2 regions of the Paenibacillus sp. W2I17 genome follow, and region 2 is predicted to be linked to the other one. Evidence: predicted binding sites of a transcription regulator. Region 2 holds the regulator's gene; the other holds the start of a gene.
The links. Region 2 encodes LexA, which represses DNA repair genes until DNA is damaged. Its sites were predicted from a motif close to CGAACATATGTTCG; they were not measured.
Positions count from the first base shown of each region.

Region 1 (15,871 bases), 1.6 Mb from region 2:
AATTGCTCAATATGAGGCAGCAGATCTTCTATACGTACCTCACCCTCCTGCTTGACAAACCAGGGTACAAACGTCAGTCCAATCCGCCCTTCCCGGGCAATGATGGCCTGAATCTGATCATCTTTCAGATTACGCACATGGGGACATACGCTATAACTGTTGGAATGGGAGGCAATAAAAGGACGTTTGCTCAAGTCAGCCAGTTCCCAAAACCCTTTCTCCGTCAGATGTGACACATCCAGTAGCATTCCGATTTCATTACACTGGCGCACCAGTTCTTTCCCCTTCTCCGTCAGACCTGCTCCACGCTTCTCCATTACTCCGTCAGCCGCCCAATTGGCATAATTCCACGTTAGTCCAATAATTCGAACGCCCATCTGATAACATAGCTCCAGATAGAACAGGTTGCCCTCCAGGCCATCTACACCCTCCATTGTGATTAATCCCCACGGACCCTCTGTTTGCCCCACCTGAGCCACCTGTTCACGCCATAACAACGTCTGTGTGCCGCCAGGCCGCTCCTGACTTCTCTCTACACGTCTACGATAAATCTCCAATTGTCCCATCACATGTTCAAACTTGCCTCTGCCAAGCACTTCGGGTAAATAGATGGCGAACGCCTGCAACCCTACATTTCCCTCTTTCAAACGTTGCAAGTTCACATCCAGTTGTGGAGCATCTTGGAATGAAAGAGCAGGCTGCATCAAAATTTTGCTCAGTGCATCACAGTGAAAATCAGCTATACGCCAATCAGACATGGACATCTTAAACCCTCCTCAATATGTTATTGCAAAAAAACGCAAAAAAACCTGTCTACATCGTAAACAGGTTCAATGCATACTGCATGTATTATCTGGGCTCCACAATCAGCTTAATGGCCGTTCGGTCCTCGCCGTCGATCACAATGTCTGTAAAAGCTGGAATACAAATCAGGTCAACTCCGCTTGGTGCTACAAATCCCCGGGCTATCGCTACCGCTTTAATGGCTTGGTTCAGTGCTCCCGCTCCAATTGCCTGCAGTTCAGCATTTCCACGTTCACGAAGAACCCCTGCAAGAGCGCCGGCTACAGAATTAGGATTGGACTTTGCTGAAACTTTTAATACATCCATGGTAAGTACCTCCCTGGGAATGTTGAAAGTTTGTTTCCACTTACTAGATGTTATTCGCGGGAGGCAAAAAAATTCCTTCTTTTTAGACGGGTTTCCCTGCAAATTGGGACAATACCCCTATTCCATGCGCCACTCGTCCTCCATCAGACGAATTTTTTCGATGCGTGTTGCCGCACCTGTGGCTTCATCAATTTCAACAAAAACACCATGGAAGTGCCATTTGCCATCATCCACAACGAAACGTACAGGCAGCTGAGTGTAGAACTTACGCAGCACGGCCTCACGCTCCATACCCAATATACCGTCACGGGGCCCTACCATGCCTGCATCCGTCAAGTAAGCCGTTCCTCCAGGCAAAATCCGATCATCATTACTCTGTACATGTGTATGTGTACCTACAACGAGAGACGCACGTCCATCCAGATGCCATCCCATGGCAATCTTTTCTGACGTCGCTTCAGCATGCATATCGACCAAAATACATTTATGGTCTTGGTGCAGCTCATCTACAATTTCATCAGCTACACGGAATGGACAATCCAGAGCAGGCAGGAACGTTCTTCCTTGAAGATTGACAATCGCTAGCTCTTTCCCTTCGCCTTTGACAACCGTGTACCCTCGTCCTGGTGTGCCTGGTGGAAAGTTCGCTGGACGAATCATGCGGGGCTCATCATCTATAAAATCAAAAATATCCTTATTGTCCCAAGTATGATTACCAAGTGTAATACCATGTACACCCCAGTTGAAAAACTCATTTGCGATTGCACCGGTAATGCCGCGACCTGCTGCCGCATTTTCACCATTCACAATCACCACATGTGGCTTATACTTCGATTTCAGGTACGGTAAATTTTCCTTTAATGCCTTACGTCCCACGTTACCTACAATGTCACCAATAAACAAAACCTTCATTGATTACTGCCTCCTCAATTCCTGCAAAGTCCTCTTACTTCAAATGTTGAACCTTTGCAGGACTCTATCTATGCTCTATGATGTGTAGTTGCCTTTTAACAGGCTATCAACAGGAAAAGTGGCCCACTACTGCGGCCACTTTTCCGTAATGCTCTATTTTGCGTATTCAACCGCACGGGTTTCCCGGATGACGGTGACTTTGATGTGACCCGGATAGTCGAGTTCATTCTCAATCATCTTCGTGATGTCACGGGCTAAGCGGAAGGCTTCAGCATCATCGATCTTCTCAGGCTGTACCATAACGCGAACTTCGCGTCCGGCCTGAATGGCGTACGATTTCTCGACACCTTCGAAGGACTCTGAGATTTCTTCCAGCTTCTCCAGTCGTTTGATATACGTTTCCAGCGTTTCGCGGCGTGCGCCTGGTCTTGCTGCGGAGAGCGCATCTGCTGCGCCAACCAACATGGCAATGACCGAAGTCGCTTCGCAATCTCCGTGATGGGACGCGATACTGTTGATTACAACCGGATGTTCTTTGTATTTCTTCGCCAGTTCCACGCCAATTTCGACGTGTGATCCTTCCACTTCGTGATCCAGCGCTTTACCGATGTCATGCAATAGACCTGCACGTCTTGCCAGAGTTACGTCTTCTCCGAGTTCGCCAGCCATCAGTCCAGCCAGATAAGCGACTTCCATGGAATGTTTCAAGACGTTCTGACCGTAACTTGTACGGAACTTCAACCGGCCCAAAATTTTGATCAGATCCGGATGCAGACCATGCACGCCCACTTCAAAGGTAGCTTGCTCACCGTATTCACGGATGCGCTCATCCACTTCTTTGCGGGATTTCTCAACCATCTCTTCAATCCGTGCCGGGTGAATACGTCCATCAGCCACCAGTTTCTCCAGGGCAGTACGGGCGATTTCACGGCGAATCGGGTCAAAGCCCGACAGAATAACAGCTTCTGGCGTATCATCGATAATGAGGTCAATCCCTGTAAGGGTTTCAAGCGCACGGATGTTACGTCCTTCACGACCGATAATCCGGCCTTTCATTTCTTCATTTGGCAGGGTAACAACAGATACCGTTGTTTCCGCTACGTGGTCAGCCGCACAGCGTTGGATGGCGAGTGTAATAATCTCGCGGGACTTTTTGTCCGCTTCTTCCTTCGCTTGTTGTTCAATGTCCTTGATCATTTGAGCCGTCTCATGACGAACTTCCTGTTCTACGTTGGACAGTATGATACTGCGTGCGTCTTCCATGGTGAGGTTGGATATACGTTCCAACTCTGTCACCTGGTTTTTGTAAATCATTTCGATCTGCTGCTGAGTCTCATCAATTCGTTTCTCTTTGTTAGCCACTTGCTCTTCTTTACGTTCGAGTGATTCCAATTTTTTATCCAGCGACTCTTCTTTTTGCAACAATCGTCTTTCTTGTCGTTGAATTTCATTCCGACGTTCACGAGTGTCTTTTTCAGCTTCAGCACGAATGCGATGGATTTCATCCTTCGCTTCCAGCACCGTTTCTTTCTTCAGTGCCTCTGCCTCTTTCTTCGCGTTCTCCACGATTTGTACGGCAGCTTGTTCCGCACTAGAGATTTTAGCCTCTGCAAGAGATTTGCGAATAAAATACCCTACTCCGAACCCAATGATTAGCGCGGCCACAACGAGAGCGATCGTGATTGCAGGATTCATACTGTTCACCTCCTCGTTGGTTCCTCCAAGGCATTCCTTGGGTCAATTTGCAGTTTTCAAACCTTACATATGTTTGGGAATAACGAATACTCACGGCGATCCCCCGCCGATTTTCATTTCACATGTACATGTTTCCACGTACTATTCACTGTTTCCAGCAAACCCATAATTAAGAATGGTATAAATCTTAAGAAACCGAAACCGCTTTTTTGGAAGGAAAAAGGGTTGTCCATTTCTTACAGACTCATGTCCATTTTAGTATTTGACGAAAGAAATTGTCAAGAGAATGCAGTATAGAGACTCTAGTCTGCTAATCCCATAACAACGCTTCGTCATCTTCAGGGTCCCCAGCCTCATCTTCTTCAATTAAACAATTCACGACCCGGCGCACCATATCCATTGAAAAACCACGTCTCATTAGGAAGGGAAGCGTTTTATTTTTCTTCTCTTTGACGTCCCCTTTGACCTGATTCCATTTTTTGCGTCCTGCACTCAAGGCAGTCTCAAATTCCGCATCTGTACTGATCCCTTCTAGTGCCTCAACAATGAGATCATTGGCAATGCCCTTTTGACGCAGCTCTTGCCTTATCCACAGTTTTCCCTTCCGCTTGCCCTCCATACGCTGTCTTGTCCATTCCTTCGCAAATAGATCGTCATCCACCAGGTTCTCCCGCTCAAGCCGATCCAGCGCCTCTTCAATCAAAGGTGCAGCAAACTCCTTCTGACGAAGTTTCTGACTTAATTCATGGCGCGTACGTGGCTTATGCTCCAAAAATCGCAGAGACTGTGCATAGGTCCGCTGTCGCTCGTCAGCTACAATGATTTCCTCCAGATCCTTCTTCATAAACGTATTACCTTGAGTCATCCTGTATTTAATCATCACATCTTCAAGAACCGTAATGGAGTGGATGCCAAAAGTGATTCGATAACGAGCTTGCCTGCTCTTCGTTCGTTCTACACGTGTAATAATAAGTTCTTCGTTGTCCGGAAATTGGGATAGGCCGTCCTGTTCTGCTTCTTCATATAAATCCTCGTCATGTTGATCCATTCTGGTCTCCCCTTTCATAACATTTTCGTTCTGACTACGCCAAGCACATCTTCACATAAGACAGAGAACACTAATAATACAAAAGACCGGGAACTCTGCCCGGCCTTTACTCCACAGTTAGCGTGCTAACAGCCCCTGTCCATTGGGACAGGGGCTGTTAGACAGCACGAGTACTCCCACTACAATCCATTATCCAGATTGATCCAAGCTCAATCAGATAAGTTTACGGAGTCCAGTGGGGAACACCCTCAGGGTCCTCCCTACAAGGGAGGTTTTGAGAGGTTACTCGTTGATTTCAAACAATTCTTGTTCTTCTTCTGCTTCTTTTTGTTGCTCTTCACTAGTTGGCGCAGGAACTGCAGTAACCAAGTTACTGGCTACACGAATTTTTTGTTCAATGATGTCAGCAATATCTTTATGCTCTTTCATGAACTGCTTTGCGTTCTCACGGCCTTGTCCTAAACGCTCGCCTTCGTAGGAGTACCATGCACCACTTTTATTAACGATGTCCAGCTCTGTACCAATGTCAATGATACTGCCTTCTCTCGAAATACCCTCGCCATACATGATATCCACTTCCGCTTGTTTAAACGGAGGTGCCACTTTGTTTTTCACAACTTTAATACGAGTACGGTTACCAATCATGTCATTGCCTGATTTGATACTCTCAATACGACGCACATCAAGACGTACTGTGGAATAAAACTTCAGAGCACGACCACCAGGTGTTGTTTCCGGGTTACCAAACATAACGCCGACTTTCTCACGAAGCTGGTTAATGAAGATTGCGATTGTTTTGGATTTGCTGATTGCACCAGACAGTTTACGCAGCGCCTGAGACATCAAACGCGCTTGCAAACCAACGTGTGAATCACCCATTTCGCCTTCAATCTCTGCTTTTGGAACCAATGCGGCTACAGAGTCAATAACGACGATATCTACTGCACCACTGCGTACAAGAGCTTCTGCAATTTCCAGCCCTTGCTCACCCGTATCTGGCTGAGACAGAAGCAATTCATCAATATTAACACCAAGTTTGCTTGCGTATTGTGGGTCAAGAGCATGCTCGGCATCAATAAATGCAGCTTGTCCACCCGCTCTTTGTACTTCAGCGATAGCATGCAATGCTACGGTTGTTTTACCAGAGGATTCGGGTCCATATATTTCAACAATACGGCCTTTAGGCAAGCCGCCTGTTCCTAATGCAATATCCAAAGCCAAGGAACCACTGGGAATAATTTCCACATTCATATGAGTGGACTCACCCAGTTTCATGATGGATCCTTTACCAAATTGCTTCTCTATTTGACGGAGCGCCATATCAAGCGCGGCACGACGGTCTGACAATAAGCTCACACCCTTTACTGTTTATAAGATAATGATACCTTGTTTTAACACGTTTGCCAAGCTTTTTTTCGAACATACATTCGTTTTTTTTTGTAAAGGCCGAGGCGCCTCTTCCTCAAGGAAACTTTCCATTAAACAGAAAAAAGAACCGTAAACAAGGCTGTAAAGCCTAATTCTACGGTTCTTCCGTCTTCCTTAATTATACTTGCTTGGAACTGTAAATGCAATCGAAGCTATTAACTAATCAATCCATCGCCACAAGTTTTTGCCATAAGCGATATAGAATTGCTTTGGCTGAACGAATGCGAACCGTCTCGCGATTACCATTAATACGCAGCTCATGAATTTCCGTCTCTTTTCCACGTTCAGCAAGAGCGATGAAGACAAGTCCGGGTGGCTTGCGTTCCGAATATCCCGGTCCAGCTACACCGGTAACAGCCAAGCCAAAATCAGCATCGCCAATCATGCGGATCTGCTCAGCAAGCACTTTTGCAACCTCAGGACTTACCGCCCCAGGTGCATCTTCACCTTCCAGATAATCATGAGGCACATTCAGCAGCTTTTCCTTAATTTCATTGGAGTAACAAACAATTCCACCTTTGAGCATTGACGCACTTCCGGGTACAGAGGTCAGACTTTGCATGACAAGCCCTCCTGTACAGCTCTCAGCAGCGCTGAGCGTCAGCCCCATGTCAGACATCATGGTTACAATCGTGTACTCTATAGGCACATCCTCGTTCGCGTAGAGATGTTCTGTCAAACGTTCCCGAATCTGAACCTCCATCGCATCCAGCTTCAGCTTCGCCTCTCCCTCACTCGCAGCCTTTGTGGAGACACGTACCGTAACTTCGCCTTCGCTCGCGTAAGGAGCAATCGTAGGGTCTGTCTGCACGTCAATCAGATCCAGAAGTCGATCTTCCAGAGCAGATTCACCAATACCTGCGAATTTGAGCATTCGGGAATAGATCGGCATCTCTTCTGTGAGTACATGCTGGAACAGCCAAGGTTTGACTTCCTGTTCAAACATTGGAATCAGCTCTTTAGGTGGTCCAGGCATCACAACATAATATTTGTCATTGTCAGAAATCGCATTTCCTGCCGCAAGGCCCGTTTCATTGGCCAGAGGTGTTCCGCCATCAATAACGATCGCCTGACGTCTGTTATTCTCTGTCATATCCACATTACGATCTCTGAAAAAGCTCTCAATTTTGTCCATTGCCATTCGATCTGTATGCAGTTTCCGGTTAAGAACAGCTGCGAGCGCATCCTTGGTCAGATCATCTTGGGTAGGTCCGATGCCACCGGAAAATAAAATAACGTCTGCACGGCCCTGCGCAATGCGAATAGCTTCACTAAGTCGATTCAGGTTATCCCCAACCACCGTTTGGAAATATACATCGATCCCCATCGCAGCCAATTCACGGGATAGGTATCTGGCATTGGTATTGACGATTTGTCCAAGCAGTAGCTCTGTGCCAACTGCAATGATTTCTGCCTTCATTGAGCATCCTCCTGTACACGTGGTGAGTGATCAAAGGGCAATAGGATAATTTCCTATTGCCCCTGACCCAATGCTTCCTTCATGATTACCCATTTAAGAACAAACCATTATGCTTTTGTTAAATGAAGCAGGTTTTTGTTTTTGATAAAGTAATCGATACCCGACCAGATGGTAATAAGCGCTGCTGCCCATACCGCGATAATATCGACGTGAATACCCGTGTATGAAAACGGGAAATTGTTCAACAGCAACAGCACAATCGCCACAATCTGCACTACAGTCTTCAGCTTGCCCCAAGCACTGGCGGCAACAACCGAACCATCCAGCAATGCAATTTGACGCAAGCCGGTAACTGCAAATTCACGACTAATAATAACAACTGCAATCCAGGAATCCAGCTTGCCCATCTCCACAAGCGAGACCAAAACTGCAGTAACCAGCAGCTTGTCTGCGAGTGGATCGAGCAGTTTCCCCAGATTGGTAACCATGTTATTTTTCCGCGCAAGGTATCCGTCAATTCCATCTGTGCTTGCGGCGATGATAAAAAATAACAGCAGCAATCAGTTGATTATACGGAAGCGAAAAGCTTCCAAGCTGCAACGGCTCTGGATAAAATGGAAAATCCACGAGCAGGAACACCATCAAAAAAGGGATTAAGCAAATTCGTGCAAGCGTAATCCGGTTGGGTAAATTCACAAGACGCCCTCCCTCATATCCTCCATTACTCCAAACAATCATCATAATCCCGTTATCATCATCCGGAACATGAAATGTACAGTTTCAATGTCAATCCATATTAACATGATCCCACTATGTAGAAACGCAAAAAATAAAGTCAACCGCTCAAAAGCAAAACCGCTTTAAACGTTCCGGTGACTTCCAGAAGATGTACTGCTTTTCACAAAGTCAGCAAACGATGAGGACTGGACTTGATGCTTGACTGCCAGCAATGCACACTTAGTATAATATACGCCCAATACCGTGTCAAAAAACACTTTTGCTACAAAAAGGCCATATTACTTGAAATTTGTATATTGCAAATCCAGAGGCAGGTTAGCACCATTTAGCAGCTGCATGACAGCTTGCAAATCATTTTTACTCTTACCAGTTACCCGGAGTTGGTCTCCCTGAATCTGACTCTTCACCTTCATCTTGGAATCCCGAATCAGGATATTGATTTTCTTGGCGATGTCCTGATCAATCCCCTGTTTAAAATTCAAACGCTGGCGGACTGTACCAGAAGACGCTGGCTCTACCTTTGCGTAATCAATGTTTTTCAATGGTAGACCACGCTTCGCCATTTTGGATTGCAGCACTTCAATGACAGCCTTGAGTTTGGTCTCATCATCAGATACGATCGTTAACGCATCCTTATCCAGCTTCAGGCTGCTCTTGCTGCCCTTGAAGTCATAACGAGCGCCAATTTCTTTCTCGGTTTGTGTAACGGCATTTGTCAGTTCTTGCAAGTCCATTTTGGACACGATATCAAATGAATTTTCTGAGCTCAAACCAGTCACCCTTTCAGTTAATCGTATGTTCTGTAACATTATAGAGGATACCTTAAGCAAAAGTCTAATTTCAAGCTGTTTTACACAAAGAAAAAAGCATTTTTGGCTTCCACTTCAAGTGGCTGCCAAAAATGCTTGCTGGTCCAGCTTCCAAGCTAATAGCGGCTGCGGTTGGGCTGTCTAAACATATCGAGCACACCCAAAAGTACATGTGCAAGTCCAAAACCCAATATTCCGTAACCCCAAGCACTTGGAGTCAGGTAATAACCCAGGAGGCTGACAATGATCCCTAAACCTGTTACGATCCAGCTGACTGTCACAGCCATCCACCTCACTTCACCAAAAGTTAACTGCAAGTTAAGACACGATTATTGTCTCCTGCAGTTGACCCGGTTATTCGCTACCCGTGGTACCTCCTGTACCATCCGTTGATCCATTTTCAACACCTGTGGAAGAAGAAGTACTACTACTGTCTTCACCAAGCTTCAAACGGATCCGATTGGTCGCCTTGCCATCCGTTACAACTTGCCCGCCAACCTCAATCGTGGTCGCTGCAGCGTAACCGGACTTAATATACATTCCCGCACTATCCAGCTCAAAGGTATAGCTGTCGCCATCGGCTGTATTGCCATACTCCAACTTCTCTCCACTGGAGTTCTCGCCCTTGTAAACTTCCAGCCAGCTATTGCCTGTTGCTTTAATCGTAACCGTTACAGGCTGCCCTGCACTACCGTTAACTTTAAAGTTCGTAATATTTCCTGATTTCCCATCTTCTGCAACAGTCACATTAGACGGTGAATTTTCAGTTGGTTCTTCCTCAGTTTCATCCGTCTGTCCGTCCGTTTGGCCATCAGTTTGGCCATCCGTTTGACCGTCCGTCTGTCCTTCCGTGTCTGTACCGCCACCGTTACCGCCAGCGTCGCCCTCACCAGTACCGTCAGTACCTGAATCTTTGGCAGGCGGATTAGATGCCTGTCCGTTGTCGGCAGGTTGATCCGGTTTATCCTCAGGCTGTTGTTGACTGTCTGTAATTTTGACTGAATCAAGCCCTGGATTATCTGATTCATCACCATTGTTATAAACCACGTATACATACAACAGAACTACGATCAAAACAGGGAATGTCCACATCAGCGCGACAGACATCCACCGATTACTACGCTCAACCGGACGGCTGGAACGCTTCTGAATAACCGGTTCCATCGTTGCTTCCGTCTCTTCTGCGGGTACGTCTTTTTTGTGTCCCTCCAGCAGCTCATCAGGGTTCAGTCCCACCGTCTCCGCATAGGTTTTGATGAAAGCACGCACATAGAAGCTACCCGGCAGCACTTTATAGTCTCCTGCTTCTATGGCCTCCAGATACCTCTTGCGAATTTTTGTCATTTCCTGTACATCGTCAAGACTCATCCCTTTTTGCAGCCGGGCCTCCCTTAACTGCTGACCCAGTTCAGACATGCCATCTCCTCCTTATGTTTATCTCTTGAGTTGTTGCTAATCTATTTCATGATTCCGTACGGTTCCTTACAATTCGTCGGTGTAGCTAGCCGTAAACGTATCATAAATAATTTCTTCATTCGGATTGTTGCGAAGTTCAATAATAATATCAAAATCATTAAAATCATATTCGGATTCCTGCACAAAAATATCCGGATGTTCAATAACTTTGGTGCTAGGCATGGACATAATATCCTGCAACAAATTGTAATGCCGCTCACTGGAACGAATCGTGCTTACAATTCCGTCAATGATGAAGACATTGTTCGGGTTCAATTCGTCTTCGGACATTTGACTCCTTATCGTCTGACGAAGAAGTGTGGAGGAAACAAACGTCCATCGCTTCATTGCACATACGCTGCCCGCAATAATGGACTCCGTTTTGCCAACACGAGGCATTCCGCGCAAACCGATGACCTGATTGCCTTCCCTCTTAAATACTTCACCCAAAAAGTCCACAAGTAACCCAAGTTCATCTCGTGTAAAACGAAATGTCTTGCGATCATCCGAGTCACGGTCAATGTATCTACCATGACGCACGGCCAGAATATCCACCAATTTAGGTTGCCGCAAAGCCGATACGGTGATGCTGTTTACTTTGCCAAGCATTTCACCGAGCAAACGGATTTTTTCATCATCATCCGATTCAAGCAGCATGCCTCGAGTTTTGCCTTCAACACCGTTAATGGTCAATATATTCACTTCAAGCATCCCCAGCATAGAGGCAATATCGCCTAACAAACCGGGTCTGTTCTTATGTATTTTATATTCCATATACCATTGTTTAGATTCCATTTCAACACCCCGTAATGCATTATTCCACATTATTCGACAGCAACAGAACGTGTCCACTGGACAACAATCTGAGACATCTTCTAAAAATGGGTCACGTTAATGATATATAAAATGAAAATGAATTACAAGAACAGCTCTGTAATCCGTTTGTAATCATTAGAGAAAAGCCCCCTTACGGGAGCTCTTCATCTGTAATCTTATGCGTTTTGTTTGGCCAATTTGACCATCAGGCACGCAATCGTACGACGCTCATCTGCATCGCCGACATCCCATAACTCTTTCAATGCCCGGTTGGAATGGTTCGCCGGATCGACTTTCTCATCAAGGAAGTCGCCGATTTCATACGCAAGTTTGTTGATGGTTTCTTCACTCATCCCCATCTTCTCTGCTTGCAGTACGCGGTCACCCAGGAACTTCTTCCATGTGTCAAAACTGGAGAGCACTGTTTTTTCTGTTGACATGATAAATCCTCCTTAGATGACGCATGAGATTTAAAATCAACAGTTGTAATATGTGCTTTCGAGGCATTTTATATACGAGCATTTTGAAAATAATCCGGAAGACGGCTGCTTCTCAGCAACCTTCACCTGTTTCGTTCACAGCCAGTCAAGTTTTCTTGCTTTTTTACGTTAACCAACCGCCATTTGGACTGATGATCTGCCCATTGATATAACCCGATTCAGGGAGGGCCAGAAAATAAACCAGTGATGAGATTTCATCAGGTTGAGCAAGTCTTCCTGCCGGAATTTCCTCTTCCAGCATCTTCAGTTCACTCTGATCCAGATGGTTCAGCATGGATGTCTGAACGGCGCCAGGAGCAACGGCATTTACGGTTACTCCGGAAGGTGCGAGTTCTTTCGCAAGCGCTTTGGTGAATGCATTCACCCCACCCTTGGTTGTGGAATACAGCACCTCACAAGAAGCACCAGACAATCCCCAAATCGACGATACATTAATGATTCGGCCATACCTTTGGGAGATCATGTGAGGCATCATTTCCTGTGTACACATAAACGTGCCTTTGAGGTTAATCGCCATCACTTCATCCCAGATCTCCTCTGTAACATCAGCCAACATCCCATAGTGCGAGATTCCTGCATTGTTCACAAGAATATCTGGCATGAGATTATGCGACTCGAGCTTCTCACGCATGCGCTCAATCTGTTCCCGGCTGCGAAGATCCGCAGACACGGTCATGATTTTTCCACTGCCCTGTTCCATGCACCGTCTGGCGGCTTCATTCGCTGCTTCATGCGATTTCATATAGTGTATAACAACATTCATTCCCACTCTGGCGAAACGTTCTGCGATAGCCGCTCCAATGCCACCGCTTGCGCCAGTTACCAGTACAGTCATTTCCCCGATTGCCTTCAATTGTCCTGTTCCCCTCTCCATATCAAGGACTCACGACTAGCGATACAGCCAGTTGATCCCACCGAATATGCTCTCTCAGTCTGAGATTTACATCTTCCAGTGTAATCGATTCATAGAGCGGCAGCATATTGAAAAAATCACCGCCACGGAATTGCTGACGTGTAAATTCATGCGCAATGTTCTCCGGAGAATTGAGCATACGCAAATATCCGCCTATTTTCTTTTTGCGTGCACGTTCAAAATCCGTGGATTCGAACCCTTTTTCTACAATGGCATCCACTTCTTCACGTATACGCGCGAGCAGTTGATCCGGGTCTTTTGTATCACCACCAATGGCTGAAAACGCATATTGCGGCGAACTGTTATACTCATGTCCAAAGCTGTCCGAGATCAGATCTTCATCGTAGAGCTTCTGAAATAATCGTGTGCTTGAGCCAAACAAAAGGTCCATCATCAGCTGCGTTGTCATATCTCGCCGTAACAATTGTTCCCCGGTAAGTCCAACGTCCGTCTCCTTGAATCCAAACAGACATTTGGGCAGTGAAACAGCCAGTTTTGCTTCCCGTCTAACTTCTCCTACCTGCTCAGGCTCCGGTTCGAAGAAGCGTTGAATACTCCCCTGTGGCTTATAATCCTTCTGCTCCTGGTTCGATCGAACCATATCAATGACTTCCTGTGGATCTACACCACCCACCACAAACAAGAGCATATTACTCGGATGATAGAAGGTGTTATAACACTCATATAACATCTCTTTGGTAATCGTACGGATGGATTCCACCGTTCCTGCTATATCGATATGCACCGGATGTTTCTGATACATGGCTTCGATAAGCCCAAAATAAACACGCCAATCCGGATTATCAGCATACATGTCAATTTCCTGTCCAATAATGCCTTTTTCCTTTTCCACATTTTGATCCGTGAAGTAAGGATTTTGCACAAAGTTGACTAATGTTTGTATATTTTCATTCACATATTCAGTCGCTGAAAACAAATAAACCGTCTGATCAAAGCTCGTAAATGCGTTAGCTGAAGCACCATGAGACGCAAATGTTGCAAAAATATCACCTGTTGGTTCTTCAAACATTTTATGCTCCAGGAAATGAGCAATCCCATCCGGGACCTTCACTGCTTCCTGCCCTTCAACCTGAAAATGATTATCCACCGATCCATACTTGGTTGCAAACGTAGCATACGTTTTCTGGAATCCCGGTTTAGGCAAAATATAGACATGCAGTCCGTTATCCATTACTTCGTAATATAGTGTCTCCTGCAAATGCTCATACCGAATGCTCTCCACCGATTATTCCTCCTTCTCGTCCCGCAAGAAATAAATCGTATCCAGACGGAATTGTTCTGCCGCCTCACGCACATCTTCCTTGCTAATATGTTCTACCTGAGCCAACAGTTCTTCAGCCGTTCTCTCTTTGCCAGACAACTGTCGATTGAAGTCATAAGCGATCATCTCAAAAGCAGAATCCTGCATTTCCTTAAGCAGGTTACGGATCATTGCTTTGGTCTGAGACATTTCCAGATCACTGATTGTACCGCTTTTCATTTCTTCCAGCTGCTGCTTGATGATCGTGACGGCCTTCTCATAATTAGGGATTTCAATCCCGGATTGAATCGTTGCAATGCCCTTATGTCCGTCATAACGCGAAGACGCGTAATACGCTAGGCTTTCTTTTTCACGAACATTGACAAACAGTTTGGAATGAGGATAACCACCGAGTATCCCGTTGTACATTAGTGCTGCGGCATACTGAGGATCTCCATAAGTGATAGATGTACGGAGTCCCATATTGAGTTTTCCCTGACTCACATTCAGTCGCTCAACAACGTTCTCCACTTCCTTATCTCCTCGAACCGCTGCCTGTGTCTGGTAATCAGAGGAGGACGTTCGATCTACATTGAAATGACGCTGAACAAGGTTCTCGACCTCCTCCAGTGTCGTATCCCCTACCACGTATAAATCCATACTCGCCTGCTGTAGCCACTCCTGATAAGACGCAGTCAGTGTGTCAGGCTCAATTCCGGGCAGATCCTTTCGCTCACCCAATGGATGAAGACGGTATGGCTCGTTCTTGCACATTTCCTCGATACTGCGTTCAGCGGCATAGCGCATTTTATCGTTCACGATGGACTCCAGCTTTTTACGAACAGTCTCTCGCTCCGCTTGTACATAAGACGTCCTGAAATGTCCTTTCTCCTGTGCAGGTCGTGTAAGAACCTCTCCTAGGAAGGCAAATGAACGATCCAGTAGCTGTTCATCCCCTCCAACAAAGGAATCATTAATGGTATCCATTCGGAACTGTACAATCTGGTAATCCCCGCGTTTATAAACGTCAAAACCAAAACCTGCTCCATACAGATGCTCCAGTTGCTCACGAAATTGCGTTGTTTCCGGATATGACTCCGTGCCGCGTCGCAGAACAAAAGGTGTCAGCGCTACTTTGGTTACTGTATCTTCCCGTAAGGGAACTCCTGCATATAACGATATAGCAAACGTTTTAAAACGTTTAGTTGGAAGCACATGTATACGAAACTCTCTCTTGCTACCTCGTTCGAATCCTGATGTATTCAAATGTCAAAACCCCTTTACGGCGTCATTTATCATGCAATCGTATTAAGCTAAACGTAACAACCATTTTAACCCATTCAAAAGGCAAGAAGCAACCGAAGTCACGCCTTCTGGTTGCTTCCAACATCATCACATACAAAAGATATGCTGTCCGATTGTTTTCACTTGTGGACGGGTCCAGATCCATTTGGATGTTGCTGTCTTCGGGTTAAAATAATAGAGACATCCACCGGACGGATCCCATCCATTCAAGGCCTGCTCAACTGCCTTTTTGGCTTGTGCGTTTGGTTCCAGATAGATCTGTCCGTCCGCTACAGCCGTAAATGCACCTGGTTGAAAAATCACACCAGAAGGTGTACTTGGAAAGCTTGGTGAATTTACGCGATTCAAAATTACTGCTGCGACTGCAACCTGACCTTCAAACGGTTCACCCCGGGCTTCACCATATACAGCGTTAGCCATAATCTTGAGTTCATTCTCTGAGAGACCAAGGGCATTGGCAG
Region 1 covers NZ_JAUSXM010000001.1:2,048,830-2,064,700, forward strand. The annotation lists gene QF041_RS08900 (dipeptidase) at 1-764, opposite strand, end outside; gene QF041_RS08905 (stage V sporulation protein S) at 850-1,110, opposite strand; gene QF041_RS08910 (TIGR00282 family metallophosphoesterase) at 1,228-2,022, opposite strand; gene rny (ribonuclease Y) at 2,176-3,717, opposite strand; gene QF041_RS08920 (regulatory protein RecX) at 4,028-4,765, opposite strand; gene recA (recombinase RecA) at 5,048-6,112, opposite strand; gene QF041_RS08930 (competence/damage-inducible protein A) at 6,357-7,613, opposite strand; partial or broken gene pgsA (CDP-diacylglycerol--glycerol-3-phosphate 3-phosphatidyltransferase) at 7,721-8,309, opposite strand; gene QF041_RS08940 (YajQ family cyclic di-GMP-binding protein) at 8,630-9,121, opposite strand; gene QF041_RS08945 (hypothetical protein) at 9,277-9,441, opposite strand; gene QF041_RS08950 (helix-turn-helix domain-containing protein) at 9,515-10,576, opposite strand; gene QF041_RS08955 (DUF3388 domain-containing protein) at 10,643-11,410, opposite strand; gene QF041_RS08960 (DUF3243 domain-containing protein) at 11,608-11,871, opposite strand; gene ymfI (elongation factor P 5-aminopentanone reductase) at 12,035-12,805, opposite strand; gene yfmH (EF-P 5-aminopentanol modification-associated protein YfmH) at 12,807-14,087, opposite strand; gene yfmF (EF-P 5-aminopentanol modification-associated protein YfmF) at 14,091-15,371, opposite strand; gene sleB (spore cortex-lytic enzyme) at 15,498-15,871, opposite strand, start outside.
Region 1: the regulator LexA is predicted to act here: its motif matches at 6,182-6,195, upstream of recA (recombinase RecA).

Region 2 (15,871 bases):
GCAACACAGTTTCTGACTTGGTTTCAGCCGGAGCGGAAACTTCGGTTGCTGCAACTTCTTCTTTCTCAGTTTTCTCCTCATCTTTGTTGCCAAAGATACCTCCCACTATAATTACAACAATAAGCCAAAACCACCATTTTTTATGAATGTACTTTTTCAATCTTCTTTCTCCTGATATAGTAATAATTAACAACATGAATAGTCTATCAAGCCTAGGTAATATTTTCTATAAAATTTTGAATCATTTGATATAGTAGGAAAATTTTAATGAACCATACATACAAAGTACTATCCATTAATAAGATTGATGATAACTATATTCCGATCTCATATAACATATATGGGGTTTTATTTAATTTATTGACAATAATTATCTATTGGGAATTATATTATATTAATACATAAGAAAAGGAGACTTACTAATATGAAGAAATTTCTCGTATCATTATCATTAGGTGTACTCGTAGCAACTGGTTTGTCTGTGTCAGACAATTCTTCTTTTGCTACAAAGGTTGAAGCGAAAGAATTGGTTTACACTGTTAATTTGCAACCAAACGGAACTTATCAATTGGGTTATGGATCGGGATATAAATACAAAGTAATCACAAGCACAAGTTCAGATGGAACACCCGATATCACAGTGTCCTCCAGTGGGTTATTGAAATTAGCTTCTTCACCAATTAATGTTGGAGTGGCAGGGTATGTATATGTAATAGATAGATATGGTGATGTTATTGAAGAAGTAACAGTCCAAATTAAATACTAATTTGTAAAACCGCTGTACGCGACAACCTTTAAGGAAGCACCCCACCGAAAATACTCGTGGGGTGTTTTGCGTCTATCACAATAAAAGTGAACGGTGATAAAAATGAATCATACATACAAAGCACTATCCACAGACCTAGATTTCCTTACAGTAGCTTTAAACCAAATCCGTGTATACGTCTGGCATGTCCTAGGTGAACATGAATACATCATTGATTATGGAGGATCAGTAGAAGCGTATAGCACTGTATCCATTAAGATCATGGGGAAGAAATACTTTCGTAATACGTTTGAATTTAGGGTACAAAAATAGAGCAGGAGGGATAACCTCACTGCTTTTTCGTTTTAGTTGGTCGTATATTCACTTACTTCAAACGTCAATATCTTATCGAAGATCACGTAATCTGTACGCTTGCTGAATGGACCTTTGTTGTTGCTGTATTTGTTGATGGCAAATTTAGCTGGGCCAGTCCCTACATCACGAGCATCGTACCAGTTGAGGAATGCTTTTACATCACTCATTGGAAGATCAAATTCCTTCTCCAAACCAGTTGTCATGGTAACTACTAGTATTGCCCTACCTTCAGTCGGTTGCTCAGGTTCCGGAGTGGTTGGAACTTCAGGTTCTACATAATTAAAGTCCACTAAAGATCCATCGATATCGATTGCATCAAATCGATAATCGTAAACTACTACAGTTGACGAAGGAGTTTCGGTCCATATAATTACTTCATGGATACCATAGTCAAGATCCAACTTTTCATATGCAATTATTTGATGGCTCCAAGATTCCTTCCATGTAGAAAAATACTCGGTGTTACCATCAATACTTATTGCAACTTTCTTTGAATATGAATCTGACTTGTTTGTAATTAATCTGATTTTCGATCCTTCAAATTTAAATTTAATTTCACTTCTTTTCTTATGTTTTGCGCCTAAAACAGTTTTGTTGTAGTCACCAACTGTATCGGCGTTATTAAGCAATACCCAGTCATCATTAGAATAAACTAATTCAGGGGCCCTATCATCGAATCGCGTCCAGCCCTCTTCGGGTGCCTTAAGGACACTATCTACAGTTGCCGCATATGTACTTGTCGAGAAGCTTAATAGAAGAACTAAGGTAAATAATGTAGTAATAATCATTTTTAACTTTTGCATTGTGATCTCCTTATAATGTTTTTTTAATTACATAAGAATAAATTATTATTAGTTACATGTCTAAACAATTAAACCTATATATTCAAGTAAGTGTTAGATGTAATAAAAAAGCTTTACCGACCTTTCTAAGTCGATAAAGCTGATAACTTTCTATCCTATCTCTTTTAGCAATCCTTCATTGTTATTCCGCACATTACCGACTTCCTTCGGTACCTCGTATGCTCGCATCTCAGACACTTGATATGGCTTCAAAAGGCCAAGCAAAGACTGAACATCATCATTATCTCTTCCAAGCCACTCAGCCTCATCCTCAGATCGCAAGATGACCGGCATACGATTATGAATGTCTTCCATTAGGCTATTCGGTTCAGTTGTAATAATTGTGCATGTACTCAACTTGTTTCCGTCCGGATCTGTCCAGGTGTCGTATAGGCCAGCAAGTGAGATTAAGCGGTCATCTTTCATCAGGATGCGCATAGGTTGCTTTGCTGATCCATCTTTTCGCCACTCATAGAACCCGTTCGTCGGTATGATGCACCGCTTGGAACTGATCAAACGTTTAAAAGCTGGCTTTTCAGCGATCGTCTCAGCTCGTGCATTAATCATCTTGTTACCGATCTTGTCATCCTTGGCCCATGAAGGAACGAGTCCCCATCGGAGCGCACCCAATCTATTTCCGTCTTTGCTGCCGATGATCGTCGGAATGAACTGCATGGGTGCTGCATTGTAATTAGGTTTGTACTCAAAGCCATCTGCAATGGATGCATAGTACCTGTCCATAATTGCGTCAATGGGATCAGTAATTGTAAATCTTCCGCAAATAATAATGCCTCCTTTGAGACTCTATACTATGTAATTTTACTCAAATATTTAAGAATAGAAACGGGTAATTTGTGGAGATGCGCATCCAATATAAAATAAAAATGCAATAAATTAGCTGATATTTATAGATCAGCAAGTTTATGTTTAGACAGAGAGAATAATCAACTTTATGATAAGTGCATTAAAACTTTAATGAAAGGAATTAATTTATGAGCAGAAAAATATTGAAAACATGTTTGTTGGGATTTGTTTTGTTTTTATTGAGCTTAAATGTAGCATTCGCAGATGAAGGAGAATACTTAACTGTAGAGGGAATGCAGGGAGTATCCCCGCACAAGGATACAGTGATAACTGTAAGTGGTACATATAGTTCGAACTATGGAAAGAATTCTATTGATGGTAATTTAAATACTCTCTGGAATGCAGGGACTTATAAGGGGACTATTCAATATGTTTTTCCTGAGCCTATTAATTTAAGTTTTATTCAGATAGCCGCATATTCTAATCCTAAATCAAATAATTATTACACGATTTATGGTCTGAAAGATGGAAAATGGTCAGCGGTTAGTTCCAAGGTAAGTAGGTATGTGAATCTATCAGTTACAGTAACAGACCCGATTGAAATTACACCAGGTGAATATGATGGTATTAAAGTAGAAGTAGATGGTTCAGCTTCATGGGCTCATGTTAACGAACTTACCTTAGGCATAACTGAATCTACCAATCCTATTCAGTTTAATCTTCAAGCTACTGGGGGCAATACTCAGGTAGGTTTGAAGTGGGACGAAATTGCTTCTGCTGAAAGTTATACAATAAGATACGGCACTGAGTCAGGGAAGTATATAGAAACAGTAACAGCAACAAAAGATGAATATGGAAATTTCGTTATTCCCGGACTGACGAATGGGACTACGTACTACTTTGTTGTGAGTGCCGTTATTGATGGTGTTGAATCAGAATACTCCAATGAGGCATCTGCAACTCCTCAAGGGCCGGTCGTTGAACCAGAAGAGCCATCAGGTAACCGAGCGATTCTTGTCGTGACTATGACTATCGGTCTTGAGAAGGAATTCGATTTGAGCATGCAAGAGGTGAACAGCTTCATTGACTGGTATGAAACTAAACAAGCTGGAAGCGGAAAGGCATCTTACGCTATTGATAAGCACGATAATAACAAGGGACCATTCAAAAGTCGAAAGGACTACATCCTATTTGATCGAGTTTTGACGTTTGAAGTGAGCGAATACTAAGTAATCAATAAAAAAGGCTCCGCAATTCAATGCGGAGCCTTTTTTGCATTATCTCAGAAAATAAATTGATTAAACACGGGTATACGCAGCACGCCTGACTTTGTCCAGCTGCGCATTTTGACCCTGGCTTGTATACGTGGTTCCAGGTAAACGTTATTCTTGTCCTCTCCGGTCATGAGTTGTTGGCACACTCCACGGAATGCTTGCTTATGTTTTGGACTGCGACTCATTTGTGTCGATCAGTTCATATAAGTACGCTCAAACCATTCAACGGACTCAGTTAGACTCGCAATTCCTAATATGAAAAGACCTAAACCAAAAAGGAAACAGATAAGTATTGAATCACCTAATTCATTCATTTTACCGTAATGTTCACCACAGTATGGACAAATAATTGCAGTGTTTGAAATCGAGCGTCTACATGTTTTACAGGGTGTCATTGCCGGAGAATTTATACCTTTTAATTTTCTATAAATATTGACAAAACTCTTGATAATAAACATTACTGATAGCACAAAAATAAACAACGTCAATGCACCCAAACAAAAAACACCAAAGTAGTCACTAATTTGGTTAAGTTTTTCACTCATAAAAAAATTTATCCCCTTGCTCAAATATAAATTCTACTAATGTACCGTCTGGATATTCCTCCAACTGATTACCTACCCAGCTGCCGGCACCACAATTATCCGATGGACTTATGTATTCGATATCTCCACCTTCACCACCCTCGGCGCACATTTCCATAGGCAACTCGTCACGATCCTATCCTTTCTTAGAGTCAATACCTCTTAAATGGCAGATTGCGGTTTTGATCTGATAATTATAACACGCCTTTATACGAATAATCGGACAGACTCGGGGTTCTGCTTACTTCTATCAACACATTGTTTGGAGAAGCTTCAGAACTCCGTGAAAGTTGTTAGGATGAGTATGTAATATGTGTACCGACTAAGAATAAAATCACATAAAATGGTGTAAGGTGTTAATACTCTCTCCCATGAGTGCTACTATAAATGTATCTGGTCCAAATGACTGGGTATTTTTGTTGTCGATTAAAGAATGAACATTCTAATTTATGCGAAAAAATGGCCCTGCCAACAAATGTGTGGGAGGGCCTTTAATTATCTAATTGTATATTCAAAAGTATTGTCTTTTACCTTAATCAGAGCTTTTAACGGTTTATCACTATGAGCGACTTCGTTCGGTATCTCGGCTAGATAATATAACGTTGTAGTTTTTAGAGGATTGACACTAGTGATGTTGCTATAAGTAAAGTCTTCTCCTCCTTTTTCCTCAACAGTGCTGAATGTAGGGTAGTCATACTGATTATCATATATCAAGGTGACATTTGCTATTTCATCTGCATCAATGCCAGTAGTATATAAATTTTTAGCTTTTACAGTGAGTGCAAAATATGTAGAATCTTCTTCCTTTGATTCGTAGTACGTGTAGAAATTACCTGGTTTTGAAGGTTCAATCTTTTTAGAAAACTTTTGTTTAGAGACTGAAAGCTCCGCATATCCGTCTATCGTTACTGTATCACCTTTTTTTATTGTAGTTGCAGTAATTTCTTGTTCCTCATTGACAGAATCTGTTGTTATTTCATCTTTTGACTCTTCTGTTGGTTCTGTTTGCGACACAGTGGACTCCACTTCATTTGCGACGACTCCATCACTTTTTAAATCGGCATTAGGTTGAGGTGAGCAAGCTGCAAGTGTTAAAAATGCGGTAATAAGCAAAATTCCTGGTACTATTTTCATATTACTAATAATCCTCCTATTAATATTCTTATTACATAGTCTATCAGACCTAGGTAAATGTTTCTATATATAATTGCAGATATCTCTGAATTTAATGTTAAAAACGAACTTATATTCTCACATAGTATTGGTGAGGTGATTGATATGTTAATGGATTATTAAAGAGAGGTCCTCCGGATCTTAGATAAGTACAAAGGTGGACGGCGTAGGTTTCCTGCTATACATGAGATTATAGCCGAAACGGGTAAACATAAGACGAACGTCATGGCTGCTCTTGACGCTCTTGTGGGAGCGGAAAACTATACATTTGGAAGATGGTCTGAAATAGCCAACAAAGTGATCTTAGAAGGCTGGGGGGGGGGGGGAGAACGTCCTAAGGTAGACCGCACACGAACTTCTGGGAACATCGATTTTTGGGCTAATATTGAGGGTACACCATGCGTAGCAGAATGAAAGATAACGGATTGTGAGACATCCAGGTTGATTATGGCTGAACACAGAGAGCCGTGGCAACCCTGATTTGGACGATCAGGAAACACAGCGGACCAGTTAGGTACTAGTTGGCTCTTATAATAGTAGTAGACGGTTTATTTGGAATTATTTAACTCTCTCTTTGAAGAGCCGATTTCAGGAGTAGTTGTGGGATTAGACTTTGTACGGTGTGAAATAAAGTTGATGTTAGAGGGTGAGTTCCGCTCGATTTCTTTAGCCGAAATTATCTCTGTTAATTAAAGGGATTGTATCGCTTAGGAATTGCGAGCTTATAATTTATAATATTTGTATAAGTTTAATATTTTGTTTAGGAGATTTTCTATTTATCCAGCGCCATAATTTATTGCTTTTAATGTCAGAGTAGTAATGCAATCAAAATGAGTATTTGAAATGAGTTTCTTCATTATAATAAGAAAAAAAGGCACCCACTAATGTCCCCTGAATTCTTCTTCACCAGCCCACATTTCTGTGTTTACTTGTAACCAAGGCTTACATTTATATAACAAAACACGTTTGTTCGTCGATTTAGATAATGGTAAACCGTAAAACTCTCTTTTCATTAATAAAAGGGGAGTATTTTTGTATGGTAACTAAACCTCTCCATCTGATGAATTGTATCACTTCATGTTTGTTTTAGCGCAAAACGATTGTCATTTATCTACTAACTTATTAAGGAGAAACTGAGATTAGAATTCTTTCTACAGTGCATTAAACTGTCTGAAGCAAAAGATTTTAATCAAGTTTCCTTAGCAATTCTAATAGCCACGAATAGGAGGGAATACTAGCTTTCACTCATTTAAAATTCCAACCATCGTTCAAATACATACAAATGGATGTTTCATTTGTATGTTGAAAGTTTCATATAGAAGAGGTATACTTTAATTTAATTTTTAGCAATTTAATTTTAAATAATTAATTGGAGATGTTAATATGGATCAGGCAAAACAACTTGTGACAGAACAACGTACATTTTTTTATACAGGACAAACTAAAAATATCGAGTATCGAATTAATGCGCTTCAACAGCTTAGAAAGGGAATTGAAAAGTATCAGCAACGGATTCAAGATGCACTTCGGGCAGATTTGAACAAATCTGAGGCGGAAGCTTACGGTTCCGAGATTCGCATTGTTCTGGGTGAACTGGATTTTGCATTAGAACATCTGCAGGAATGGGCTGCACCAAAACAAGTCCCAACCAATTCGGCTATGCCGGATGGGGTGAGTACCATTTACCCTGAACCATACGGAGTGGCTCTTATTATTGCACCTTGGAACTATCCTTTCCAACTGGCCTTTGGTCCACTGATTGGAGCAATTGCAGCCGGTAACTGTGCAGTTATCAAGCCTTCTGAATTAACACCAGCTGTATCTCGTCTGACGTATGATCTGATTCAGGAGATCTTCCCTCAGGAGTATATTGCGGTAATGGAAGGAGAAGTTGAGGCTAGTACAGCATTGTTGAAAGAGAAGTTTGATTATATTTTCTTCACTGGCAGCACGGGTGTTGGTCGCATTGTTATGAAGGCAGCTGCGGAGCATCTGACTCCTGTAACTCTTGAGTTGGGTGGTAAGAGTCCTGCTATTGTGCACAGTGATGCAGATCTGAAGCTGGTGGCTCAGCGTATTGTTCGTGGTAAGTTCCTGAATGCAGGGCAAACTTGCGTTGCTCCGGATTACTTGCTTGTGCATGAACAAGTTCATGATGAATTGATCAATCTGATTGGCGCAGAGATCAAAGATAAATTTGGGGATGATGTGTTACTGAACGCTGATTTTCCCCATATTGTCAATGCACGTAACTTTGATCGGTTGTCGGGATTCCTCACAGATGGCAAAACGCTAATTGGTGGGCGTTCTGTACGTGAGCAGTTTCTTATTGAGCCGACGATAATTGGTGATGTGAACTGGGAATCAGCTGTCATGCAAGAAGAGATCTTCGGTCCGATTCTTCCTGTATTTACGTACAGTGACCTGAACCCAATGCTGGATGAGATTGTTCGCCGGCCAAAACCATTGGCGCTATATCTCTTCACACAGGATGAGCAACTGCAGGATCAGGTTCTGAATCAAGTATCCTTCGGTGGGGGATGTATTAATGACACACTTTCTCATATGACTTCACACTATCTCCCGTTTGGTGGTGTAGGAGAGAGCGGTATGGGCTCATATCACGGAAAACAGAGCTATGATGTGTTCTCGCATCACAAGAGTGTTCTGAAACGCAGTGAATAATTAGCCGCAAAAATAACATTAACATGAAAAAAAAGAGGTTGTCCTGTTGATCAGGACAACCTCTTTCGTATTTCATTACATCTAGTTTTGTTACTCAAGTTAAATATTAATGAATATCTCGGAAAAGGCCAATGACTTTACCCAGAATACTAACATGTTTCAAACGTAAAGGTTCGAAGGTCGCATTCTCCGGTTGAAGGCGAATATGATCTTTCTCTTTATAGAACGTTTTCACTGTAGCTTCATCGTCTTCAGTCATTGCAACGACGATATCACCGTTATCAGCAGTTTGCTGTTGACGGACAATAACGTAATCTCCATTAACGATTCCAGCTTCCACCATACTATCTCCCACTACTGAAAGCATAAACACTTTTTGTTCGCCTACATAATGTGTAGGAAGAGGGAAGTAGTCTTCAATGTTCTCGGTTGCAGTGATTGGAACCCCGGCTGTAACCTTACCAACAACAGGAATACGTGCAACGCTATGAGCAAATTGATGAGAATGCTCAGATTCTTCCTGGCTCAAAAGCTCAATGGCTCTTGGCTTGGTAGGGTCGCGTCGGATCAAACCTTTTTTCTCCAAACGATCCAAATGTCCATGTACTGTTGAGCTGGAAGCCAGTCCAACAGCTTCACCAATTTCCCGTACGGAAGGAGGATACCCCTTCAACCGGACTTCATTTCGTATAAACTCCAGAATAGCCTGCTGCCTGCTGGATATCTTCGACATACCGTATCAACCCCATTTTAGTAACGTTTGGGAAAATTATAACATAGAACCTCCGTTCGTACAAACATAAGTTCTAAATAAAATAGCATTAAATCAGTGTTTTTTAACTTATAGAACAGAAATTGTCCAAAAGTCAGAGCATAATACTGCAAATGCTTTGCAAAAGGAAGCGAAATAAGATATTTCTCCTTCAAAAAAGAAGCGAACAATTGTTCTAAAAATCTATTGAACAAAACAAGTGTTCGTGTTATATTGATTTCAACAGATAGGAACAAACGTTTGGAGGCGGGTGTTTAATGAGATATTCTACTTATCAAAGCATTTATGAACCAATGAATTCGGAACTGGTGAAGTCTAACATAGGGAACTACAAGAAGGTTTTAGCGCGTTTCAAGATTTCTTCATGGATGTTAAAGGTAGCCATTACCTCTATGATTATATTTATTGGATGCAGCACCGTCTTAACTGTATTTGCCGGCAATGAGAATGATGTTCTGCCTGGAGGAAAGATAGCTGTTTCACAAGGGGAAACATTATGGAGTATTTCTTTGGAACATAAACCGACAAATATGGATACACGTATTTATATAGAAGCAATTAAGAAAGTGAATCAACTTCATACAACTTCCATCCAAGTGGGACAAGTACTAGCTCTACCGCAATTTGCAGAATAAAATGCACATCAATGAGTGTTAGCGCGTGTCAGCTTGACAAGCAGCCTTTATAATGGCAAAGTTAATATGACTTTGTATTTTTGGAGGGGACAAGCTTGGATATAGATAGTCTGGTAGCACGTATTAACGAATTGGCTCGTAAGCAAAAGTCCACTGGATTGTCGGAGGAAGAACTTGCTGAACGTGCCGAGCTAAGAGAGATTTATTTGAGTAATATTCGCAGTAATTTCAGACAACAACTGGATACCATTGAGATTGTTGATGATGAGAATGACAAAGGCCACCAAGGCAAACTCAAACACTAACGAAACCTAATGATATCATTATGATATTTAGGTTTCTTCCTGTTATTTTGAGTGTGCAATTTATAGGGGGAAATGTTGGTTTACAGTTATGTAAGCCGATACAAAGACACATAAGGGGGATTCTCATGTCGCGTTCGTTCGAGAGAACGGTTAAGAAAAATTCCAAGCAGTTAAATCAGCAACGCAAAAAAAGTGGTCAACCAATCACAGGTACACCAGGTGAAGAAGTCTTTAAGGGACGCAGCCTTTTGTTCCCTATATTTTTGATTGGTCTCGCCTTTTTGTATCTGTTTATGAGCACGTTCCTTGTGCAAGCTCCGATGACAACCTGGGACTGGGTGACCATGCTGCTTTACGTATTTTTGGCAGTCATCTTCATGCTTCGTCGTCCATACATCAAAATTAGCAGTAATCGGATTATAACGACGAAGGGTAATCGTGAACGTTCAATTGGGGTTGATGATATTGTCAAATTCAGAATTGAACCAGGTACAGTTGTTATCGAACATAACAGTCGCGGGAAAAGATGGGTGTTTACCAAGTTATTGAACCGTTACGATACTGATGCGATTGCAGAACGTTTGCTGAAGTTTGCAAAAGCACACCAGATCACCGTGGAAACCGTCGAAAAGTAATTATTGCATAAAGGGGTAGATGATCGGAATGGCGTTAAAAAGCGATTTTGTTCGACCTGGATGATACTTTATTGTGGGATGAGCGTAGTGTTCGAGAAGCTTTTCATGAGACTTGTCTAATCGCAGCGCAAGAGACTGGGGTCAAACCAGAAGAACTTGAAGAAGCTGTTCGTAATGAGGCACGTGGACTGTATGAATCATATGAAACCTTTCCTTTCACTAAAATGATTGGAATCAATCCGTTTGAAGGCCTTTGGGCTAACTTTACTGGTGGGGATCAACCTGAGTTCCGTCAGTTGGAACAGCTTGCTCCAGTTTACCGTAAAGAATCCTGGCGTCGTGGCTTGTTGAAGTTGGGTATAGATCGGGAAGATCTTGCTGAACAACTGGCCACGCAGTTTGGAGTAGAACGGAGATCCAGACCTCATGTATACGAAGAAACGATGGATACCTTGCGTCAGTTACAAGGAAAGTACAAACTGTTGTTGTTAACGAACGGTTGTCCTGCTTTGCAACAAGAGAAATTGGATGGTGTACCTGAATTAACTCCTTTCTTTGATGAGATTATTATCTCTGGTAACTTCGGAAAAGGAAAACCAGATCCATCGATATTTGAACATGCTTTGAGTAAACTGGGTGTTAAACCCGAAGAGAGCATGATGGTTGGGGACAAGTTAACGACTGATATTCGTGGTGCTTTATCATCTGGCATCCAATCCGTATGGATTAACCGTGAGCATAAGACCAACAATGAAACGTATGCGCCTGACCACGAAATAACGCATTTATCTGAACTGGATCAGCTTATTGCTAATTTCTGAGCGGATCAGCTATAACATCTTTCCTCAGCACCCTGAAACATTGGAAGCTTCAAAGAACGATGATGTCGTTCTTGAAGTTACCAATGTTTTTTTATTTGAGCTTGTTGACTAAATTACCTTGTTAAATGAGATCTCCATTTTTTTTGCTAAAAGTTATTGAAATTAGAGGGAAGCTGGATTAGAATATAACTAACATACTAGTATGACTAGTATTTAGATTGTCCTAAAGCAATTTCTTTTTGACTTACTTCATTAAATGGAAGCAGGGAGTTATTGCTTATTATTTTCGATTGATTGTAAGCGCTTAATATTTTGAAAAAGCTTCTTTCGATTTGGAGATCACACCACTTAGTAAGTGCTAATTAATGATGTGAAGCACCTTGGATTGTGTGATTCTACATAACACATCAAAATGATATCGCTTACATTTAGCATTTATCTATTTCGTAGTGGGGGTGAAGTTGAAGGATTTGTTGTCTTCTACAAGAGGAGAAACGATGGGAAATGTACATGAATTACTCTTACTTATCAAGTCCTGGATCGGAGTGAAAACACATGGAGTCGGAAACCGCTAAAACAACGTTAACCATGACATCTTTACGTAAAGAGAGCAGATTACGAACGGCAGCAACCTTGTTCCGCAAAGACTGGCAGCTGTATTCACTATTAATCCTTCCCATCATTTATCTCCTTATTTTCAAATATGGGCCGATGATTAGGTAATGTGATTGCGTTCAGACGTTTTGTTCCCGGGGGAAGTATATTTGGAGAAACGTGGGTTGGATTAAGGTACTTCAAAATGTTCATTGAGGACCCCACCTTCTGGAGAGTATTCGGTAATACGCTGATGTTGGGCGGACTTGCGTTACTCTTTACATTCCCGGTTCCAATCATTTTTGCCTTGATGCTTAACGAAGTGAAGAGTAAACGATTCAAAAAGTTTGTACAGACCGCGTCTTATCTGCCTCATTTTCTGTCCATCGTTATCGTTGCGGGTATGATCCTGCAGCTGACAGCAGTGAATGGTTCCATTAATGGACTGGTGGCTTTCTTCACCGGAGACAATATTCCTTTTATGCAGCGGGCTGAGTGGTTCAGAACAATCTATATCACTTCTGAGGTATGGCAGGGTATGGGTTGGGGAGCGATTCTGTATCTGGCTGCACTGACAACCATTGATGATTCTTTGTATGAAGCTGCGCGTATCGATGGTGCCAATCGGTGGAAGCAAACGATTCATGTAACGTTACCAGGGATCTTGCCAACGATTGTGACGTTATTGATTTTGAACATGGGTAATTTCCTGGCAGTTGGATTTGAAAAAATCTTACTCTTGTACAATCCGCTTATCTACGAAACATCTGATGTGATCTCCACTTACCTGTATCGGGTTGGACTGGAATCCAGTAACTTCAGTTATGCTACCGCAATTGGCTTGTTCGAATCGCTGATCGGTCTGATTCTGGTGTTCTCCGTAAATGCCATCTCACGCAGACTGACACAAAGAAGCTTATGGTAAAGGAGGAGCATCATGCAGGAATCCAGATCTTACAAGGTATTTAAAGTATTCAATGTCATCTTTCTGCTGTTCGTGGTATTTATAACACTCTATCCATTCTTAAATGTCGTGGCACAATCCTTCAGTAGTGAGTCCTATATTAATTCCGGTAAGGTTAGTTTGTTCCCAAGAGGATTCAATGTGGAGACATACAAGACCATCTCGCGTGACAGCATGTTCTGGACCAATTATAAAAATACGATTATCTACACTGTGGTAGGTACGTTAATCTCCATGTTTATGACGACTATTTTCGCCTATGCCCTGTCCAAAAAGAGGTTGATGGGTCGCAAGTTTTTGACGATGTTCGCTGTATTCACGATGTTCTTCAGTGGTGGATTGATTCCAAACTATGTGTTGATTAATTCCCTTGGGTTCAACAACACCATGTGGGCACTTGTTGTTCCTGGCGCAATTAGCATATACAACATGCTGATCATGAAGTCATTTTTTGAAAATATGCCTGAAGAACTGGAGGAAGCTGCCTCCATTGACGGTTTGAACACATATGGGATCTTGTTACGCATTATATTGCCGCTTAGTAAAGCAGTTATGGCAACCATGGTGCTGTTCTACGCAGTAGGTCATTGGAATTCCTGGTTCCCAGCCTTTCTGTATCTGGACAAAAAAGAACTGTTCCCGGTCACCATTTATTTGCGCAATATGATTGCAGGAGCGACAAGCGGGGCATCTGCCGGCGCAACCTCAGCTGATAACTTGACACAGATTGCTGCCAATATTAAGTCAGTAACGATGGTATTAACCATCTTGCCGATACTCACCATCTATCCATTTGTCCAAAGATACTTTGTAACCGGTATCATGTTAGGGTCTGTTAAACAGTAATACGTAGCAGCTAGAGTGATTCACATGATTACTTTTAGAGATTGATTAAAAAGTTTTAAGGCAAGGTCAACCTAAACTAAATTCAGGGGGATAACCTAAATGAATCAAAAGCCACGTAAGTTTGTTGGTAAAATGGTGTTGGCAACAATGATGACCGTTGTTCTGGCAGCATGTAGCAGCGGTACCGGAGCTGGAGGTGACGTCACAGAAGTTCAAACCAAGGCAGCGATGGAGACGTACAATGTAGGGGATACATTCAAGGCGACTGAGCCGTTTAATCTATCGATACTGTATAGTGATCAACCTACCTATCCGTACAAAAAAGACTGGTTGCTTTTCGAAAAGATGACTGAAATGACTGGTGTTACACTTGAGCCAACGATTGTTCCTATGAGTGACTATTCTCAGAAGAGATCTCTTCTAATCAGTTCTGGTGATGCACCGCTGGTTATTCCAAAGACCTATCCTGGTGAAGAATCTGCTTTTGTATCTTCCGGTGCGATTCTGCCCGTTAGTGATTATATTGATTTGATGCCCAACTTCAAGGATAAAGTGGAAAAATGGGGATTGGAAGAAGAAATCGAAGGACTTCGACAGGAAGATGGCAAGTATTATGTACTCCCGGGTCTGCATGAAGAAGTATGGCCAGATTATACATTAATCGTAAGAACAGATGTTTTTGAAGAAAATAACATTGCTATCCCAACCACATGGGATGAATTGTATGACGCTGCAAAGAAACTCAAAGAGCTGTACCCGGATTCCGTTCCGTTCTCGGACCGATTCCAATTTAATAGCACATTAGGTATTGCGGCTACCGGTTTTGGTACCAAGGCTGGATGGGGTTTTGGTAACGGATTGACGTATAAGGAAGATCAGGATGAATTTGTGTACACGGCTACAACACCAGAATACAAAGAGATGCTAACGTACTTTAACAAGTTGGTATCCGAAGGATTGCTGGACAAAGAAAGTTTCACACAGGATGATGATCAGGCTGTACAGAAATTTGTATCCGGCAAATCATTCATGATTAATGGTAATTCCCAAACGGTGGTGCTGCACCGAAATGATATGAACAAAACGCTGGGAGAAGGTAAATACTCAGTTGCAAAGATTACAGTACCTGGTGGACCAAAAGGGCAATTAATGTCCGGCTCCAGACTTGAAAACGGTGTCATGATATCCGGAAAAATTCAAAAAAGCGAAAACTTCAAAGCCATTATGCAATTTGTGGATTGGTTATACTACAGCGATGAGGGTCAAGAGTTTGCCAAATGGGGCGTTGAAGGCGAAACATTTACCAAAGAGGGCGGAAAACGTAAATTGGTAGAAGATGTGAACTACAATGGCTTGAATCCTAAAGGCACGAAGGATCTGCGTATTGACTTTGGTTTCTCTGGTGGAGTATTTGCCTACGGTGGTACGACAGATCTGCTGCAATCGATGTTTAGTGAAGAAGAGTTGAAATTCCAGCAAGACATGAAGGATACCAAAGAAGTTATCCCGGCAGAACCACCAATTCCTTACTCTTCTGAGGATCGTGAACGGGTGACACTTCTTAGTACACCACTGAAAGACTATTCGGATCAAAATACACTTAAATTTATCTTGGGTGAGCGGGACTTGTCTGAATTCGATACATTTGCCAAAGAGCTGGAGAGTCAAGGATTATCCAATTATCTGAAGCTGGCAAATGATACGTACAAAGCCTACAAAGAAAACAAGCAATAATATAGTTGATGCTGGCCAGATTACCGTTTCACACCGATATATAAGTGGAACGGTAATTTGTGCTAAGATGAATGAATACGGCT
Region 2 covers NZ_JAUSXM010000001.1:477,628-493,498, forward strand. The annotation lists gene QF041_RS02180 (hypothetical protein) at 1-160, opposite strand, end outside; gene QF041_RS02185 (hypothetical protein) at 425-766, shown strand; gene QF041_RS02190 (hypothetical protein) at 1,111-1,923, opposite strand; gene QF041_RS02195 (SOS response-associated peptidase) at 2,074-2,745, opposite strand; gene QF041_RS02200 (fibronectin type III domain-containing protein) at 2,955-3,995, shown strand; gene QF041_RS02210 (hypothetical protein) at 4,235-4,585, opposite strand; partial or broken gene QF041_RS02215 (hypothetical protein) at 4,578-4,760, opposite strand; gene QF041_RS02220 (bZIP transcription factor) at 5,120-5,758, opposite strand; gene QF041_RS02225 (aldehyde dehydrogenase) at 7,181-8,482, shown strand; gene lexA (transcriptional repressor LexA) at 8,589-9,215, opposite strand; gene QF041_RS02235 (LysM peptidoglycan-binding domain-containing protein) at 9,512-9,889, shown strand; gene QF041_RS02240 (DUF896 domain-containing protein) at 9,985-10,194, shown strand; gene QF041_RS02245 (hypothetical protein) at 10,320-10,829, shown strand; gene QF041_RS02250 (HAD family hydrolase) at 10,874-11,650, shown strand; partial or broken gene QF041_RS02255 (ABC transporter permease) at 12,239-13,169, shown strand; gene QF041_RS02260 (carbohydrate ABC transporter permease) at 13,182-14,054, shown strand; gene QF041_RS02265 (ABC transporter substrate-binding protein) at 14,154-15,788, shown strand.